Regions from separate parts of the Pseudoalteromonas sp. BZB3 genome, predicted to be linked through region 2. Evidence: predicted binding sites of a transcription regulator. Region 2 holds the regulator's gene; the other holds the start of a gene.
The links. The regulator FliA, encoded in region 2, starts transcription of late flagellar genes. The targets are predictions, from matches to a motif close to CTAAAGNTNNNNNNNNNNNNGCCGATA.
Positions count from the first base shown of each region.

Region 1: a site for FliA is predicted at 2,423-2,449, ahead of ABMY35_RS04885 (DUF5610 domain-containing protein). Genes of this name have one in related genera too.

Region 1 covers NZ_JBECOS010000005.1:689-8,408, forward strand. The annotation lists gene ABMY35_RS04875 (RNA-binding protein) at 1-439, shown strand, start outside; gene murI (glutamate racemase) at 436-1,206, opposite strand; gene ABMY35_RS04885 (DUF5610 domain-containing protein) at 1,268-2,368, opposite strand; gene trmA (tRNA (uridine(54)-C5)-methyltransferase TrmA) at 2,549-3,646, shown strand; gene ABMY35_RS04895 (DUF523 domain-containing protein) at 3,652-4,116, opposite strand; gene ABMY35_RS04900 (thiol:disulfide interchange protein DsbA/DsbL) at 4,174-4,803, opposite strand; gene ABMY35_RS04905 (thiol:disulfide interchange protein DsbA/DsbL) at 4,817-5,446, opposite strand; gene ABMY35_RS04910 (serine/threonine protein kinase) at 5,464-6,438, opposite strand; gene ccoG (cytochrome c oxidase accessory protein CcoG) at 6,507-7,720, opposite strand, start outside.
Region 2 covers NZ_JBECOS010000014.1:76,540-84,259, forward strand. The annotation lists gene flhF (flagellar biosynthesis protein FlhF) at 1-408, shown strand, start outside; gene ABMY35_RS16265 (MinD/ParA family protein) at 401-1,261, shown strand; gene ABMY35_RS16270 (RNA polymerase sigma factor FliA) at 1,264-1,998, shown strand; gene cheY (chemotaxis response regulator CheY) at 2,037-2,420, shown strand; gene ABMY35_RS16280 (protein phosphatase CheZ) at 2,442-3,215, shown strand; gene ABMY35_RS16285 (chemotaxis protein CheA) at 3,231-5,459, shown strand; gene ABMY35_RS16290 (chemotaxis response regulator protein-glutamate methylesterase) at 5,535-6,707, shown strand; gene ABMY35_RS16295 (ParA family protein) at 6,742-7,512, shown strand; gene ABMY35_RS16300 (chemotaxis protein CheW) at 7,520-7,720, shown strand, end outside.

The sequences.
Region 1 (7,720 bases), on a different contig from region 2:
TTTAGCAATTGCGATAATCGGCTACTTTGCAGCTAATACTCTTCTTGCAGACTCTTCTCTTAATCTTGGTGCTACTTTTTCTATTGGCACACTCATCGGTGGTTTCATTGCAACTGTTATGTCGACAAGTAATGCAACCACACAATCTGACAATGCTGAAGTAAAAACAAAAACGCTTTATGTAGGTAACTTACCTTACAAGGCAAATGAAAGTGTCGTTCGAGAACTTTTCTCTGAACAAGGCCGTGTATTCAACGTTCGTTTATTAAAAGATAAAAATACAGGTAAACGTCGTGGTTTCGGTTTTGTGGAAATGGCCGAAGCTGATGCAGATAAAGCCATTGCAGCATTGAATGAAAAAGAGTTCCAACAACGTACGTTGAAGGTTAGAGCTGCAAAACAAAAACCAGAGACATCAGAAGAAGCTGTTGCAAGTTAAAGATGTAAACTTTTCACATCGTATCCTGTATTAACAGGAACCTCATTTAAAGCCGTTGCATAAAACTGTAGCGGCTTTTTTATAACTATTTCACCTATCCTGCCAGCCAATAAGTGCTGAACTCTTTTTGCTATCGCAGTTCCGGAGTCGATTAATTCACATTGCGTTTTATAAAACTCTGCTATTTCATACTTCAATATTGGAAAATGTGTGCACCCTAAAATCAGAATATCAGCTTGATTATCGACCTTAATAGCTGATAGCTCCTTATTAACACCCTCTCGCACATCTTCATTTAACCAGAACTTACGCTCTGCTAACCTTACCAACTCTGTTGAGTGGTAGAAACTTACTTGGCAATCTTGAGCAAACTCACTTACTAAAGATTGCGTATACTGGTTTTTTGAGGTAGCAGGCGTTGCTAATAAAGCAATATGCTTTCTAATACTAATTTGTGCAGCAGGCTTTATTGCAGGCACCACGCCAACAATCGGAATTTGAGTAAACTGGCGAATATGTGCCAATGCGTAAGTTGAAGCTGTATTGCAAGCGATCACTATTAAGTCAACTTCCCCAAAAAAATTTGAAGATATTTTATTAACGAGACTTGCCAGCCTATTTTGAATTGTTTCTTCATTCTGAAGACCGTAGGGCAGTAAAGCATTATCCATAATGTAGGTATAGTCTGCCCCTGGTAGTGTATTTTGGATATGTGTTAGGACACTGGTCCCACCAATACCTGAATCAAAAACTAAAATGTGCGGCAAACTATGACTCCTCTGTATAGAGGTGCAAGTTTGCCCGAGCCTATATAAGTTGCCAAGTCACTTAAGCTGATTTCTCTGACTTATTATCAAGTTGATTGAAGAAACCTTGCGCATAATCTAAAAGCTGAGCCATTCTTGCTTGTCCATCGTTCATCCAAGCCATGATATCTGGCAATTGCTGCTCAATGCCTAATGCTTTACCTTCTGAATGAATATTCTCTAATTGTTTATCTAGAGGCTGAAACGCTTGTTCTAACTCTTTTATGGGGTTGGCTTGTTGATATTGTGCAATTGCAGCGGTTGTTTTTGTCTGACGCAAATCCATCGTGAAGTTGGTAATTTGATCGCTCTCTATATTTAATGCCGATGCTTTTTCAAATGCATCGTCATATTCACCAGAGAAAAATGAATCACTGACATTGCGAATGTCTTTCATCATTTCATTTATGGCTTTTTGCTCTTCTTTATTAAGCTCGCCATTCACACTAATTGAAAAACTGACTTCCTCACTCGATTGCTCTGAAACAGCCAAACCATGATTATCACCGTTTTGAGCATAGCTGGCTGCTTGACCTTTTGAACGAGCATCACTCAGTGAAATAGTTACTTCATCGCCCTCTGCAGTTGTAAAACTATATTCTGCTTGATTCGACAAACTTGCATACTGTGCTGCACTGACCTTCATATAAGCAGGTTTAGGGTTAAATAACTCTTCTTCAAAATCATCGAGTCCTTTGAAAATGCCTTCTCGGGATTTTTCTATACCCTCTTCAATATCATCATTAAAAAGCGCACTTTCTTTTAACTCCGAAGTGGCTTCATCAATACCCATTTGGACACCTTTTCGTGCAGCACCCAACATATCTTTTAAAGTGTCGTCATCTTTACCATCTGCTTTTGCTTTGTTCACCGCACCTTTGACAAAGTCGAGCACATTTTTAACGATAGCTTCGAAATCAAATAATGGTTTTTTCTCTTTCTCTGGCTTTTCAATGCCTAAAGCTTCTGCCAATTTATCATCTAATAATTTAGCTGCTATTTTACTCTTATCACCATGATAGCTATCTGGGTTTAAATGCATGGTCGGCTTAAAGGCAGCTTTATTGTTCGCCTTATTTGCCATAGCAGGATTAAGAAGCTGGTTAAGTTGTCCAATTTTCATGTTCTGTCTCCCAGAAATAATAGTAACCAAGCATATGCTCGGTTATTTTCTGCTTATCGGCAAAAATTAATGACCCTTGAGTGTTTAGTATAAAAAAACAACAAATTTTAGCGAGAAACTGGACAAATCACCTATGCCCCCTACAATAGCCGCTCTCGAATTTGTAAGGTCAGTTTAACTATGCCAGTCATCACTATTGATACCGCCACTTATGAACAGCAGCTTGCTGAAAAGCAAACGCGTATTAGTGCTCAATTTGCTCGCTTTAACGCACCAGAGCTTGAAGTCTTTGACTCAGCAAAAACGCAATACCGTCAACGTGCTGAGTTTAGAGTATGGCACGATGGTGACGATCTCTACCACATTATGTTTGACCAAGAGAGCAAACAAAAAATTCGCGTGGAAACATTTGACCCTGCCGCGCCGCTTATTAGTGAAATCATGCAAGTTATGATGAAGAAGTTACGTCATAACGAGATACTTCGCCGTAAGCTTTTCCAAATCGATTACTTATCGACGCTAAGTGGTGAGATCCTGGTAAGCCTGCTTTATCACAAACAGCTTGATGATGAATGGTTAGCAGCAATTAATGCATTACGTTCTGAGCTTCAGAAAACCTGTAAAATTGATTTTATTGGCCGAGCTCGTAAACAGAAGATTGTGCTAGGCAATGACTTTGTCACTGAGCAACTGGCTGTAAATGGTCAAACTTATCAATACCAGCAAGTTGAAAATAGCTTTACGCAGCCAAATGCGAAAGTAAATGAGAAAATGCTGGAATGGGCGCAAGACCTTTGTGCGCCACTGGAGAATGATTTACTTGAGCTATATTGTGGTAACGGTAACTTTTCAATTGCTTTAGCCGGTAGCTTTAATAAAGTGCTAGCAACTGAAATCTCTAAATCTTCGGTAAACTCGGCACAAATTAATATTGCGGCGAATAAGGTTGAGAACTTAGATATTGTTCGCATGTCGAGTGAAGAGTTTACGCAAGCAATGAAAGGGGAACGCCAATTTTCAAGATTAAATGGCATTAACCTTCAAGACTACAACTGCCAAACTATTTTGGTTGACCCACCTCGTGCAGGTATGGATGAACTCACTTGTCTTTTAGTATCTAATTACGACAACATTATATATATCTCATGTAATCCAGACACATTAGAGCGTGATTTAGACATGCTATGCGAAACACATTCTGTATCTCGCATTGCGATTTTCGACCAGTTCCCATATACACATCATGTGGAGTCTGGTGTATTTTTACAGCGTAAATAATCCCGCTAATTCTTTTCAGCAATTGCCAGAGCACTGACTAGCTGTGGCAATTGCTCTTCACTAAAAACCTGTATGCCTGCTTTAACAAGCTTTTTAGCAGTTAAACCCATTCCAACCACTTTAATTCCCTTATGCGACCCATCGTAAATAGTATTTCGACCACATGAAGGGCTAGATTCTTTCAACAACGCAAATTTAATTTGCTGCGCTTTACATAATGCGAGTGCTTTTTCAGCACCTAACTGAAATTCACTGGTGACATCCTCACCTGTAGTCGTGATCACCTTTTCGGCATTGATCTCTGCAGGTGGCCTGGGGGTTGGTAAGCCACCCGTAACTTCAGGGCAAAATGCAACAACTCGCTTTTCTTGCAGCCACCGAGTCAAAATATCATTTGTTAAACCTTTAGATTGCCCATCATAACGGACGGGTTGTCCGAGTAAGCAACTTGAAACCAATATCTTATGCATATCTTTTCCAATAAAAAAGCCTCGCAAGTGCGAGGCTCTGTTCTAACTCATAATTAATTATTTAGCAGCTAAATAATTAATTAATGCACTGATCTGCTCTGGAGTCGTCGTTTTTGACTCACGTAAACGCAGTTTATATTTACCATTTACGATAAACGTTGGAACGCCTGTAAGCGCACGCTTTTCAGACCACTTTTGTTGCATACGCGCCATTTTTGAAGTCTTAGTACGTACAGCAAAGCTTTTGTACATTTTATCAAACTTAGTAGCGTCTACGCCTTGTGCAACGAAGATATCTTTCATGTCCGCAAGTTCATTGATCTTATTACGCTTTGCATGAATATGCGTAAAAATTGCAGCAATGATTTTATCTTTTTGAGGAAGCACTTCAGCAAGTGCTAAGCCTTGAGCCATAATCTTTTGTACTTCTGGATCACGAGGGCCTGTGAAATCTACGTGGCTCTTTTTAAACTTTACACCTTCATTCAGTTTAGGTTTTACCTGAGCGATCAATGGTTCAAACGCATTACATGCAGGGCAGAAAAATGAGAAGTACTCTGTCACTTCAGGTTTCTTAGTACCACGCTCGGCAACCACTTCGTAGTGAACGCCTTCTTCAAACTGAGCTGCGTTTGCAACTACAGGAAGCATGAGTGCAAGCGCAGCGGCTTTAATTAGCTTTAACATCTTATTCTCCGTATTATTTTGCTAATAAATGTTTAACCAATGCGTTGAATTGCTCTTGGCTTTTTAAACTGTTGGTATTTACTTTATATTTATCACTGACGATAAATGTAGGCACGCCAGATAGTGCGCCCGCTTTTGAAAAACGATTTTGGTCGTCTTGCATCAGCTTTTCAGCCGCAATTACTGGCATACTTGCTAGTGCAGCATCAAACTGCTTTTCGCTGATACCATTAAGATCCAGTAGCTTTTTCACATCTTTAATGTCATTCAATGGCGCTTTTTTTAAATGGATACTGTCGAAGATTTTAGCTGCAATTTCATCACCTTTGCCCATTTGCTTTGCCACGATATAGGCATAGCTTAAATTACTTTGTACTTGCGCAGGCAAACCACCTAAAAAGTTCACATGGCTTTTTTCAAACACAGCGCCTTCTGGCAAGCTTTGCTCTAACGCCTTAGCAACCGGTTCAAAACGGAAGCAATGCGGGCAGTAAAATGAAAAAAACTCAGTTACTTTTTCTTGCTCACTTTTTTGGGTGGTTAAAGTTTGGTAGTGCACACCTTCTTTAAAATCAAATTCTGCGGCCATGGCTAACAACGGCAAACAGAAAAATAGAATGGATAGTTTTAACGCTTTTAACATAGTTATTTCTCAATTTTTTACGGAAACAGTTGTAATGCAGGTTCTTGTAACGCTGCAAGCTGTTCTTTCAATGCTAAGATCTGCTGCTCCCAGTATTTGTCTGTTGCAAACCAAGAAAAGTTCCGTATAAATGCAGGATCTTCCCACCTGGCAGCTAACCACCCCATGTAATGCACCATTCGCATCGCACGCAGCGGCTCTATCAGTTGCAGCTCTTTTGCATCAAAAGAGTTAAATTCTTCATACCCCATCAATAGTGTATCAAGCTGAATTAACTGCTCGTTTTTATCACCATTAAGCATCATCCATAAATCTTGGATTGCAGGGCCTGAGCGACAATCATCTAAATCCACTAAAGTCAGTGAATCGCCTGTGCAGAGAATATTGCCAGCATGTGCATCGCCATGCAAACGAATAGGCTTATCGACATGATACATTTGCGCTGTTTGCGAAATAACCTGCTCTAAAATAGTGTAAAACGCGGTTTCTAGATGTATAGGTACAAGCTTACTATTTTCAATAACTTCCTTGGCATAGAATAAGTAGCTCTGAGTATTAATACTCAGTCTATGCTGGAATGGTTTACTCTTACCAACTAGGTGTAGTCGTCCGATATATCGGCCAAGCATTTCAAGCTGATCTAAATTGTCGATTTCAAACTGACGTCCACCCACACTAGGAAAGAGCGCAAATTTGTAGCCAGCATGCTCGAATAAACTTTCATCCTCTATTTCGACTGGCGCGACGATAGGCACTTCTTCATTAGCGAGTTCAAATGCAAAAGCATGCTCTTCTTTTATTTGCGCCTCACTCCAGCGCTCGGGACGATAAAACTTAGTGACATAACGCTTACCGTCTTCGGCTTTGAACTGATAAACGCGATTTTCATAACTGTTCAAAGGTAGCAAGCCTGTTTCAGGGTAAACCCCAATGCTTTCTATGGCATCCAAGATACGATCTGGATTTAAATTCGCAAAACTAAACTCGCTCATGTATTCCTCATTTGGCATAAAAAAAGCGGGGAATACCCGCTTTTGCTTGGTTTAATTAGTGTATCTAATTATTTGCCTTTAAAGAAGTTGGTAGGCTGTGATAATGACACTGTCGGGTCGCCTTTCACTTGAACTCTAAAGTGGAATTCAGTCACTGGCTTTTTAAGGTCATAAGGGTCAATGATCACAGAAAGTGGCACATTCATCGATTCACCCGCTTGAACTTCAATCGCCAGTTTGCCCAGCACATTAAAGTTGTTTAACCCCTCAACCGCAATGTCGTATTGCTGTGTTTGCTGGGTTTTATTGATGACTTTTAGGGTGTAAGTGTTTTCAACTAAACCATCGAAATTGACTCGATAAAGCTGATTTCTATCACGAATAATATCGAGCTCCATTGGCTTACGCATCGCAATATTCACCACCAGTGCCGCGATTAACACTGTCATGATTAATAAGTAACCTGCCAGCTTGCCACGGAATGCTTTGGTTTTATTATCTGGCGTTTCAAGGTTGCGCTCTGTGGTGTAAGAAATTAAACCACGAGGGTAATTCATCTTATCCATCACCCCATCACACGCATCTATACATGCACCACAGTTGATACACTCGTATTGCAAACCGTTACGAATATCGATGCCTGTAGGACATACCTGAACACACAGATTACAGTCGATACAATCACCCAACCCCATTTCTTTTGGGTCTTGTTTACGAGAGCGAGGACCACGTGACTCTCCACGTTTCGCGTCATAGCTAACTGTAAAGGTGTCTTTATCGAACATGGCAGATTGAAAACGTGAATAAGGACACATATGCAAACACATGATCTCCCTCATCCAGCCTGCATTGCCATAAGTACATGCCGTAAATACCACTATACTGATAACTGCATAACTTCCTGCGCTCCAAGTCAGTAAATCTGGCACTAATTCACGTATTGGAGTGAAAAATCCAACAAAGCTAATGGCGGTCCACAAAGAGAATAAAATCCAACTACCATGCTTTGCTGTTTTTCGCCAAAATTTATCAAAGTTCATTTTACGGCTATCGAGCTTTTTACGCTGATTGGCACTGCCTTCAAATTTCTCTTCAAACCACAAAAAGATAAAAGTCCAAACGGTTTGCGGACAAGTGTAACCACACCACACACGACCATAAAACGTGGTCACCACAAACAGTGCAAATGCAGCGATCATAAGGAAAAATGCCAGTACCGTTAAATCTTGTGGCATCAGCGTTAATCCGAAAATATTAAATTTTTGCTCGAAGAGATCAAAAT
Region 2 (7,720 bases):
ATAGATACTGCGGGTATGAGTCAAAGAGATATCCGTTTAACAGAACAACTTAATACGTTAATGAGAAGCTCTAGAGTCGATATTAGAAGTTATTTGGTTTTAAGTGCAACATCGCAAATGCATGTACTGCAAGAAGCGGTTCGTCACTTCCAAAAAGTGAATTTAAGTGGTTGTATTTTTACAAAACTTGATGAATGTCTAAGTTTAGGCGAGATTATTAGTATTGCGATTCAAAATCGCTTGCCAATAGGGTATCTTACTAACGGTCAACGAGTGCCAGAAGACATTCGTGTAGCAAATGCTCATAAAATGGTCAAAAAGGCTGAGCAATTGTATTTAAAGAGAATAAAAGCACAACATTCGCGACGTGTACCTGTAGCGTCTCAGACAGTAGGAATGTATGATTAACACAGTATTAGATCAAGCAAGTGGCCTGCGTAGAATGAATCAAAATGGCAACCATGGCGTAAAAGTAATTGCAGTAACGGGTGGTAAAGGAGGGGTTGGTAAAACCAATGTCTCATTAAATACGGCTATTGCACTTGGTCAGCAAGGAAACAGAGTACTCGTCTTAGATGCTGACTTAGGTTTGGCAAATTGTGACGTGATGCTTGGTTTAAGAGTAGAAAAAAACCTGTCTCATGTCCTTTCGGGTGAATGTGAGTTAGATGAGATCTTAGTTGAAGGTCCTGCTGGTATTAAAATTGTACCGGCTACCTCAGGATCGCAAAATATGGTTGAATTGACGCCTGCAGAACATGCAGGTCTCATCCGCGCATTTAGCGAGCTAAATACAGAATTTGATATTTTAATTGTCGATACCGCAGCGGGTATTTCAGACATGGTTCTTAGTTTTTCTCGCGCAGCACAAGATGTGATGGTCGTTGTGTGTGATGAACCGACCTCAATTACAGATGCTTACGCACTTATTAAGGTGCTTAGTCGTGAACACGGTGTTTACCGTTTTAAAATTGTTGCTAACATGGTTAGGAGCTTACGCGAAGGGCAGGAGCTATTTGCTAAACTTTCGAAAGTTACTGACAGATTCTTAGATGTTGCACTAGAATTAGTTGCAACCATTCCGTTTGATGAAAACATGCGTAAATCTTCTCGCCGTCAAAAAACCATTGTTGAGTTATTTCCAAACTCTCCGGCAGCGGTTGCATTTAGAGGGTTAGCGAGTAAAGCAGTTAAATGGCCAATACCACATCAACCTTCTGGTCATTTAGAGTTTTTTATTGAACAGCTAGTCAACGGATAACTATGTCGTCATCGATGGGTAAAGCGATGGGCTATCAAACTACAGACAACCTTAATAGAGTGATAGAGCGTCATACCGGTCTTGTCAAAAAAGTGGCGTGCCATTTATTGGCACGTTTACCAGCAAATATTCAGTTAGACGATCTTGTACAATCAGGCATGATAGGTTTGATTGAAGCCAGTAAAAACTTTGACGCAAGTAAGGGCGCAAGTTTTGAAACTTTTGCGGGGATCAGAATCCGAGGCGCGATGTTAGATGAAATTCGCCGTGGAGACTGGGCACCAAGAAGTGTTCATAAGAATAGTCGTATGGTTGCTGAAGCAATTGCTAATCTAGAAAGCGTCCTAGGTCGAGAGCCAAAAGACATTGAAATTGCTGAAAAACTTGATATTACTCTGGATGAGTACCATCATATTCTACATGATGTGAATGCAAGTAAAATCATTGGAATTGAAGATTTGGGGGTTGATGAAGACGTAATCACTCCTGTTAACAATGATTTAGCGCTAGACAAACCGTTCAATAACGTTAAAAATGAACGCTTTAACGAATCGTTGCTAACGGCGATTCAATCGTTACCCGAAAGAGATGCGCTAGTCTTATCTCTTTACTATAACGATGAAATGAATTTAAAAGAAATAGGGCAAATACTCGATGTAAGTGAATCTCGAGTAAGCCAAATTCATGGGCAGGCAATGATCAGGCTTAGGGCTAAAATCAATGACTGGGTCAATTAGAGTAATAATAATAGGTTCAAACCTCACTGGAGGATGTTTTGGATAAAAACATGAAAATTCTTGTGGTTGATGATTTTTCTACGATGAGAAGAATAATCAAAAACCTGCTTAGAGACTTAGGTTTTACAAATGTACAAGAAGCAGACGATGGCAGCACAGCTTTGCCTATGCTTCAAAATCAAGAATTTGACTTCGTAGTCACGGACTGGAATATGCCAGGTATGCAAGGCATCGATCTTCTTCGTGCTATACGTGCAGATGACAGTCTTAAGCATATTCCAGTACTTATGGTGACGGCTGAAGCGAAAAAAGAGCAAATTGTTGCTGCGGCGCAAGCTGGTGTAAATGGTTATATTGTAAAACCTTTCACTGCTGGAACACTTAAAACAAAACTAGAAAAAGTGTTTGAACGTTTAGGCTAGATAATTAAGAAGGAGAGGCGGATGTCAGCACCTTCTGTGCCTCAAATAACACTTGAGCAAGCTAAGCAACTTGTGACTTATCTTGAGCAAGGCGAGCAAGATAAAGCAGATAAGTTAATCATGGAGGCTGCAAGTAAGGAGCAATCTGAGCTTTTTGCTGAAGTGGGTAAATTGACCCGTCAACTACACGAGTCATTGAAAAACTTTGAGCTTGATACTCGTATTTCTGATTTGACGACAGAAGCCTTACCGGATGCTAAAGAACGTTTGAATTATGTCATGGAAATGACAGAAAATGCAGCCAATAAAACGATGGATGCAGTTGAAGCAAGTCTGCCTCTCGCGCAACAGCTTGCAGACGATTTATCTGATATAAAGCCAACTTGGGATAGACTCATGAGACGTGATATCCAGCTTGGTGAATTCAAATCTCTTTGTCATGATTTAGATAAGTTTATGCAAGGCTCACAAGCAACTACGGATGAACTTCAAGGACATATGACAAATGTTTTAATGGCTCAGGATTATCAAGACTTAACAGGTCAGGTCATTCGACGTGTTATCGAATTAGTTAGAGAAGTAGAAGACAGTTTAATCCACTTACTAACTGTATTTGGTACAGCAGAAGAACCTCAATCAAAACAAAAAGAAAATATTGAAGAGGTTCAGATTGCTGAAATGGATCCTGCAGAGTTATCAGGACCAGAAGGTCCGATAATGAATGCTGAATCTAGAGAAGATGTCGTATCTAATCAAGATGAGGTCGACGATTTATTGTCGAGCTTAGGCTTCTAATAGGAGAGTGTGTACATGAGCTTTGAAGTCGATGAAGATATATTACAAGACTTTCTTGTTGAAGCTGGTGAAATATTAGAGTTGTTATCTGAGCAGCTTGTTGAGCTAGAAAATAACCCTGAAGATAAAGAATTATTAAATGCAATCTTTAGAGGCTTTCACACTGTAAAGGGTGGTGCAGGCTTTTTGAGTATGACTGAGCTTGTAGACGCATGTCATGGCGCGGAAAACGTTTTTGATGTGTTAAGACAAGGGCAACGCTCTGTTTCTCCAGAACTGATGGACGTGATTCTTCAGTCCCTAGATACCATCAATGAAATGTTCGCACATATTCAAAATCGTGAGCAACCAGATCCTGCAGACCCAGCATTACTTGAAACACTTCATCAATTGAGTAAGCCTGAATCAGAAGACGAACAAATTTCTATTTCAAGTTCAGAACCAGATCCTGTTGTTGAGGATACTCCTCAAGCAGATTTATCTGCTGATGATATTCTTTTTGATATTGATACCGATGAAGTTGCTGGTGAATCTGCCTCAGATAGCATCGATGAAATAACAGAAGATGAATTCGAAAGCTTACTTGATGAGTTACATGGGGCTGGTAAAGGCCCAGCTGTAGAGCAAACTACTTCAGCGGCTTCAACTGCTTCAAACTCAGATGATGGTGATATTACTGATGATGAGTTTGACAGTCTTTTAGATGAGCTTCATGGCGTTGGCAGTTTCGGTTCGATTAGTCCACCTCCTCCAACAAGTACAAACACTAGCACTAGCCAAGCCCCTTCTTCACCAATTCCATCATCCCCCTCGAGTGATGATGAAATAAACGATGAAGAGTTTGAGGCATTGTTAGATGAGCTTCATGGTAAAGGTGGTGCGCCAAAATCATTAGAAGGGGCTGATTCCAACAAGCCTGCTCCAAGTATTGAACCTAAGCAGCCCGAACCTGTTATAACTAAACCAGTTGCTAAACCAAAACCGGCACCTCAACCAGCAAAGCCAGCTTCTTCACCATCTCCAGTTGCAAAAGCGCAAAGTGCACCTGCATCGGCCAAAAAGCCCCCTGCGCCTCAAGCTGAGACGACAGTCCGTGTTGACACTAAGCGTCTAGACCAAATCATGAATATGGTCGGTGAACTGGTACTAGTGAGAAACCGCCTCGTTAGTTTGGCAAATAATTCTAGCAGTGAAGCTATGGGTAAGGCGATATCTAACCTTGATGTAGTTACCGCAGATTTACAAGGTGCGGTAATGAAAACACGAATGCAGCCAATTAAAAAAGTGTTTGGCCGATTCCCTCGTGTTGTTAGAGACTTAGCACGTAGTTTAAAGAAAGATATTAATCTTATTCTTGAAGGTGAAGAGACCGATTTAGATAAAAACTTGGTTGAAGCACTTGCAGATCCACTCGTTCACTTAGTTAGAAACTCAGTTGATCACGGTATTGAAATGCCAGATGTTCGTGAGGCATCAGGCAAACCTCGCACAGGTACAGTGACGCTCTCAGCATCTCAGGAAGGAGACCATATTCTGTTGACCATTAAAGATGATGGTGCAGGGATGGATGCTGAAAAACTGAAAAAGATTGCGATAAATAAAGGCGTTATTGATTCGGACCAAGCAAGTCGATTGTCTGACACTGAAGCTTATAACTTGATTTTTGCTCCAGGCTTCTCAACAAAAGAAGAAATTTCAGATATTTCAGGCCGTGGTGTTGGGATGGACGTAGTTAAGACGAAAATCACTCAACTTAACGGCTCTGTTAATATTCAGTCAGAGCTCGGCGTTGGCACTATCCTTGAGATAAAAGTTCCATTAACACTGGCTATTTTACCAACCCTAATGGTTGTAGTTGGCGAGCAAACATTTGCTTTACCTCTTGCTGGTGTAAGTGAAATTTTCCACTTAGATCTGACAAAAACAAATGTAGTAGATGGCCAGCTAACGATTATTGTGCGTGAAAAAGCAATCCCTTTATTCTACTTAGAGCATTGGCTAGTTAAGGGGGCAGATAGATCAACGAAGAAAGCCGAAGGTCATGTTGTTATAGTGCAGATAGGTACTCAACAGGTTGGCTTTGTGGTTGACTCTCTCATCGGCCAAGAAGAAGTTGTGATCAAGCCATTAGATGCATTATTGCAAGGTACTCCTGGCATGGCAGGTGCGACAATCACTTCAGATGGTGGCATAGCATTAATCTTAGATGTGCCAAATATGCTAAAACACTATGCAGGTAAATAACCTGAGATAGCAAAACAGTTAAAAGGTGGTGCGGATGCACCACTTTTCGTTCTTAAGAATTCATAGAGTATGCTAATGGCAGTAAAAGTTTTAGTTGTAGATGATTCAAGCTTTTTTAGGCGTCGAGTCAGCGAAATTTTAGAGCAAGATAGTGATATTAAGGTAATTGACTTTGCTGTTAATGGGCAAGAGGCGGTTGAAAAAGCGGCTTCATTACGTCCAGATGTTATTACTATGGATGTAGAAATGCCTATTTTAGACGGAATTAGTGCCGTAAAAAAAATTATGCAGGCTAACCCTACGCCAATCCTGATGTTTTCTTCACTAACTCGAGAAGGGGCAAGTGCTACTCTAGATGCGCTTGATGCAGGTGCATTAGACTTTTTGCCTAAAAAGTTTGAAGACATAGCCCGTAATAGCGAAGAAGCAATTAAGTCTCTACAAAACAAGGTGAAAGAAATCGGGCGAAGAAGACTTCCTCGTTCAGTTAGCAGCTATTCGCGACCAGCAGTGAACAAGCAAGCGGCTACTCAATCACCGGTGGCAGACAGGTCTGCAGCAGCATCTCGCACGTCAAGTATTGCTCAACCTGATAGAAGTTTTCAAAGAGCAGCTGTTCAGCCAGCATCAAGTTCAACTGCAACAGCTAAACAGTTCAAAGCGTCTGGAAAGCAATATAAACTTGTGGCAATAGGGACTTCAACAGGTGGGCCAGTTGCACTGCAAACCATACTAACGCAGCTACCTGCTAACTTTCCACACCCGATATTGTTGATTCAACATATGCCAGCTGCTTTCACACCCGCTTTTGCAACTAGACTAAATAGCCTTTGTAAGATAAAGGTAAAAGAGGCAGAACATGGTGATAAATTACAGCCAGGTGTTGCTTATTTAGCGCCAGGTGGTAAGCAAATGTTGGTTGAATCAAAAGGTGCAATGAAAACGCTTCGAGTTTTTGAGGATGATAGTGCAAGAGTGACCTACAAGCCGTGTGTTGATGTCACCTTTGCAAGTGCAGCAAAAGCTTATCAAGCTGATGTACTCGCCATAGTTTTAACTGGAATGGGTGCTGATGGTCGAGACGGCGCACGTTTACTGAAACAATCAGGTGCAACAATCTGGGCTCAGGATGAGCAGAGCTGCGTGGTTTACGGCATGCCTCAAGCTGTTACAAATGCAGGACTATCCTCTGAAAGCTTGGCTTTACATGACGTCGCAACAAGAATAAATAAAGAAATAGGTTGTTAATCTATTTGTTCAAGCACTGGGAAGTAATTGTTTCGTGAAGATCTGGACTGTAGCAAATCAAAAGGGAGGCGTTGGTAAAACAACGACTACGGTGAGTCTTGGCGGTATTCTTGCCAAGCAAGGCAAACGCGTTTTGCTTATAGATACAGACCCTCACGCATCTCTGACTTATTATTTTGGTATTGATTCTGAAGAGTTAGAAGTCAGTGTTTATGACATATTTGCTCGAGGGACGGCAATGGAGAGCGAGGAAATCCTCCAAGCTTTATGCCCCTCAACCATTGAAAACCTTGATATTTTGCCGGCAACAATGGCAATTGCGACGCTTGATAGAAGCATGGGTAATCGCAATGGTATGGGCTTAATCCTGAAAAAAACACTGGCGAAAATAAGCGAACATTACGACTATGCGATTCTTGATTGCCCACCTGTATTAGGCGTGCTAATGGTAAATGCTCTCGCAGCCAGTGAACGTGTGCTAATTCCAGTGCAAACTGAGTTCCTAGCGCTTAAAGGTTTAGATCGTATGATGCGTACCATGGAATTAATGCAAAGCTCTCAAGCAAAACAATATAATTACACCATCGTACCAACCATGTATGATAAGCGAACCAAGGCATCGTTAGAGGCATACAAAACATTGCTTGCCAATTACGAAGGGTCTGTCTGGCCCGGTGTTATTCCGGTTGACACAAAATTTAGAGATGCCAGTTTGGCACAGCAAGCGCCAGTTGAGTTTTGTCCAAAATCTAGAGGTGTATTTGCGTATAAAGCACTACTAGAGTATTTAATGAAGGGTAGTTAGAAGCTATATGAGTAAACACTTGTTTGCTAATGAAAAGGTGATGAAGCAGTATCTTGGCGCATTATTACAAGAAGATGAGCCTCAAGAGACTGCGCTTGCCCCTGTGGCAAAATTACTCGAGCGTGTCCCTGAGATTACTGAGACAGAGTTAAGCCAACCAGTCAATAAAGTTGTACCAGATATCATTGAGACTCAACCTGCCCCGGAA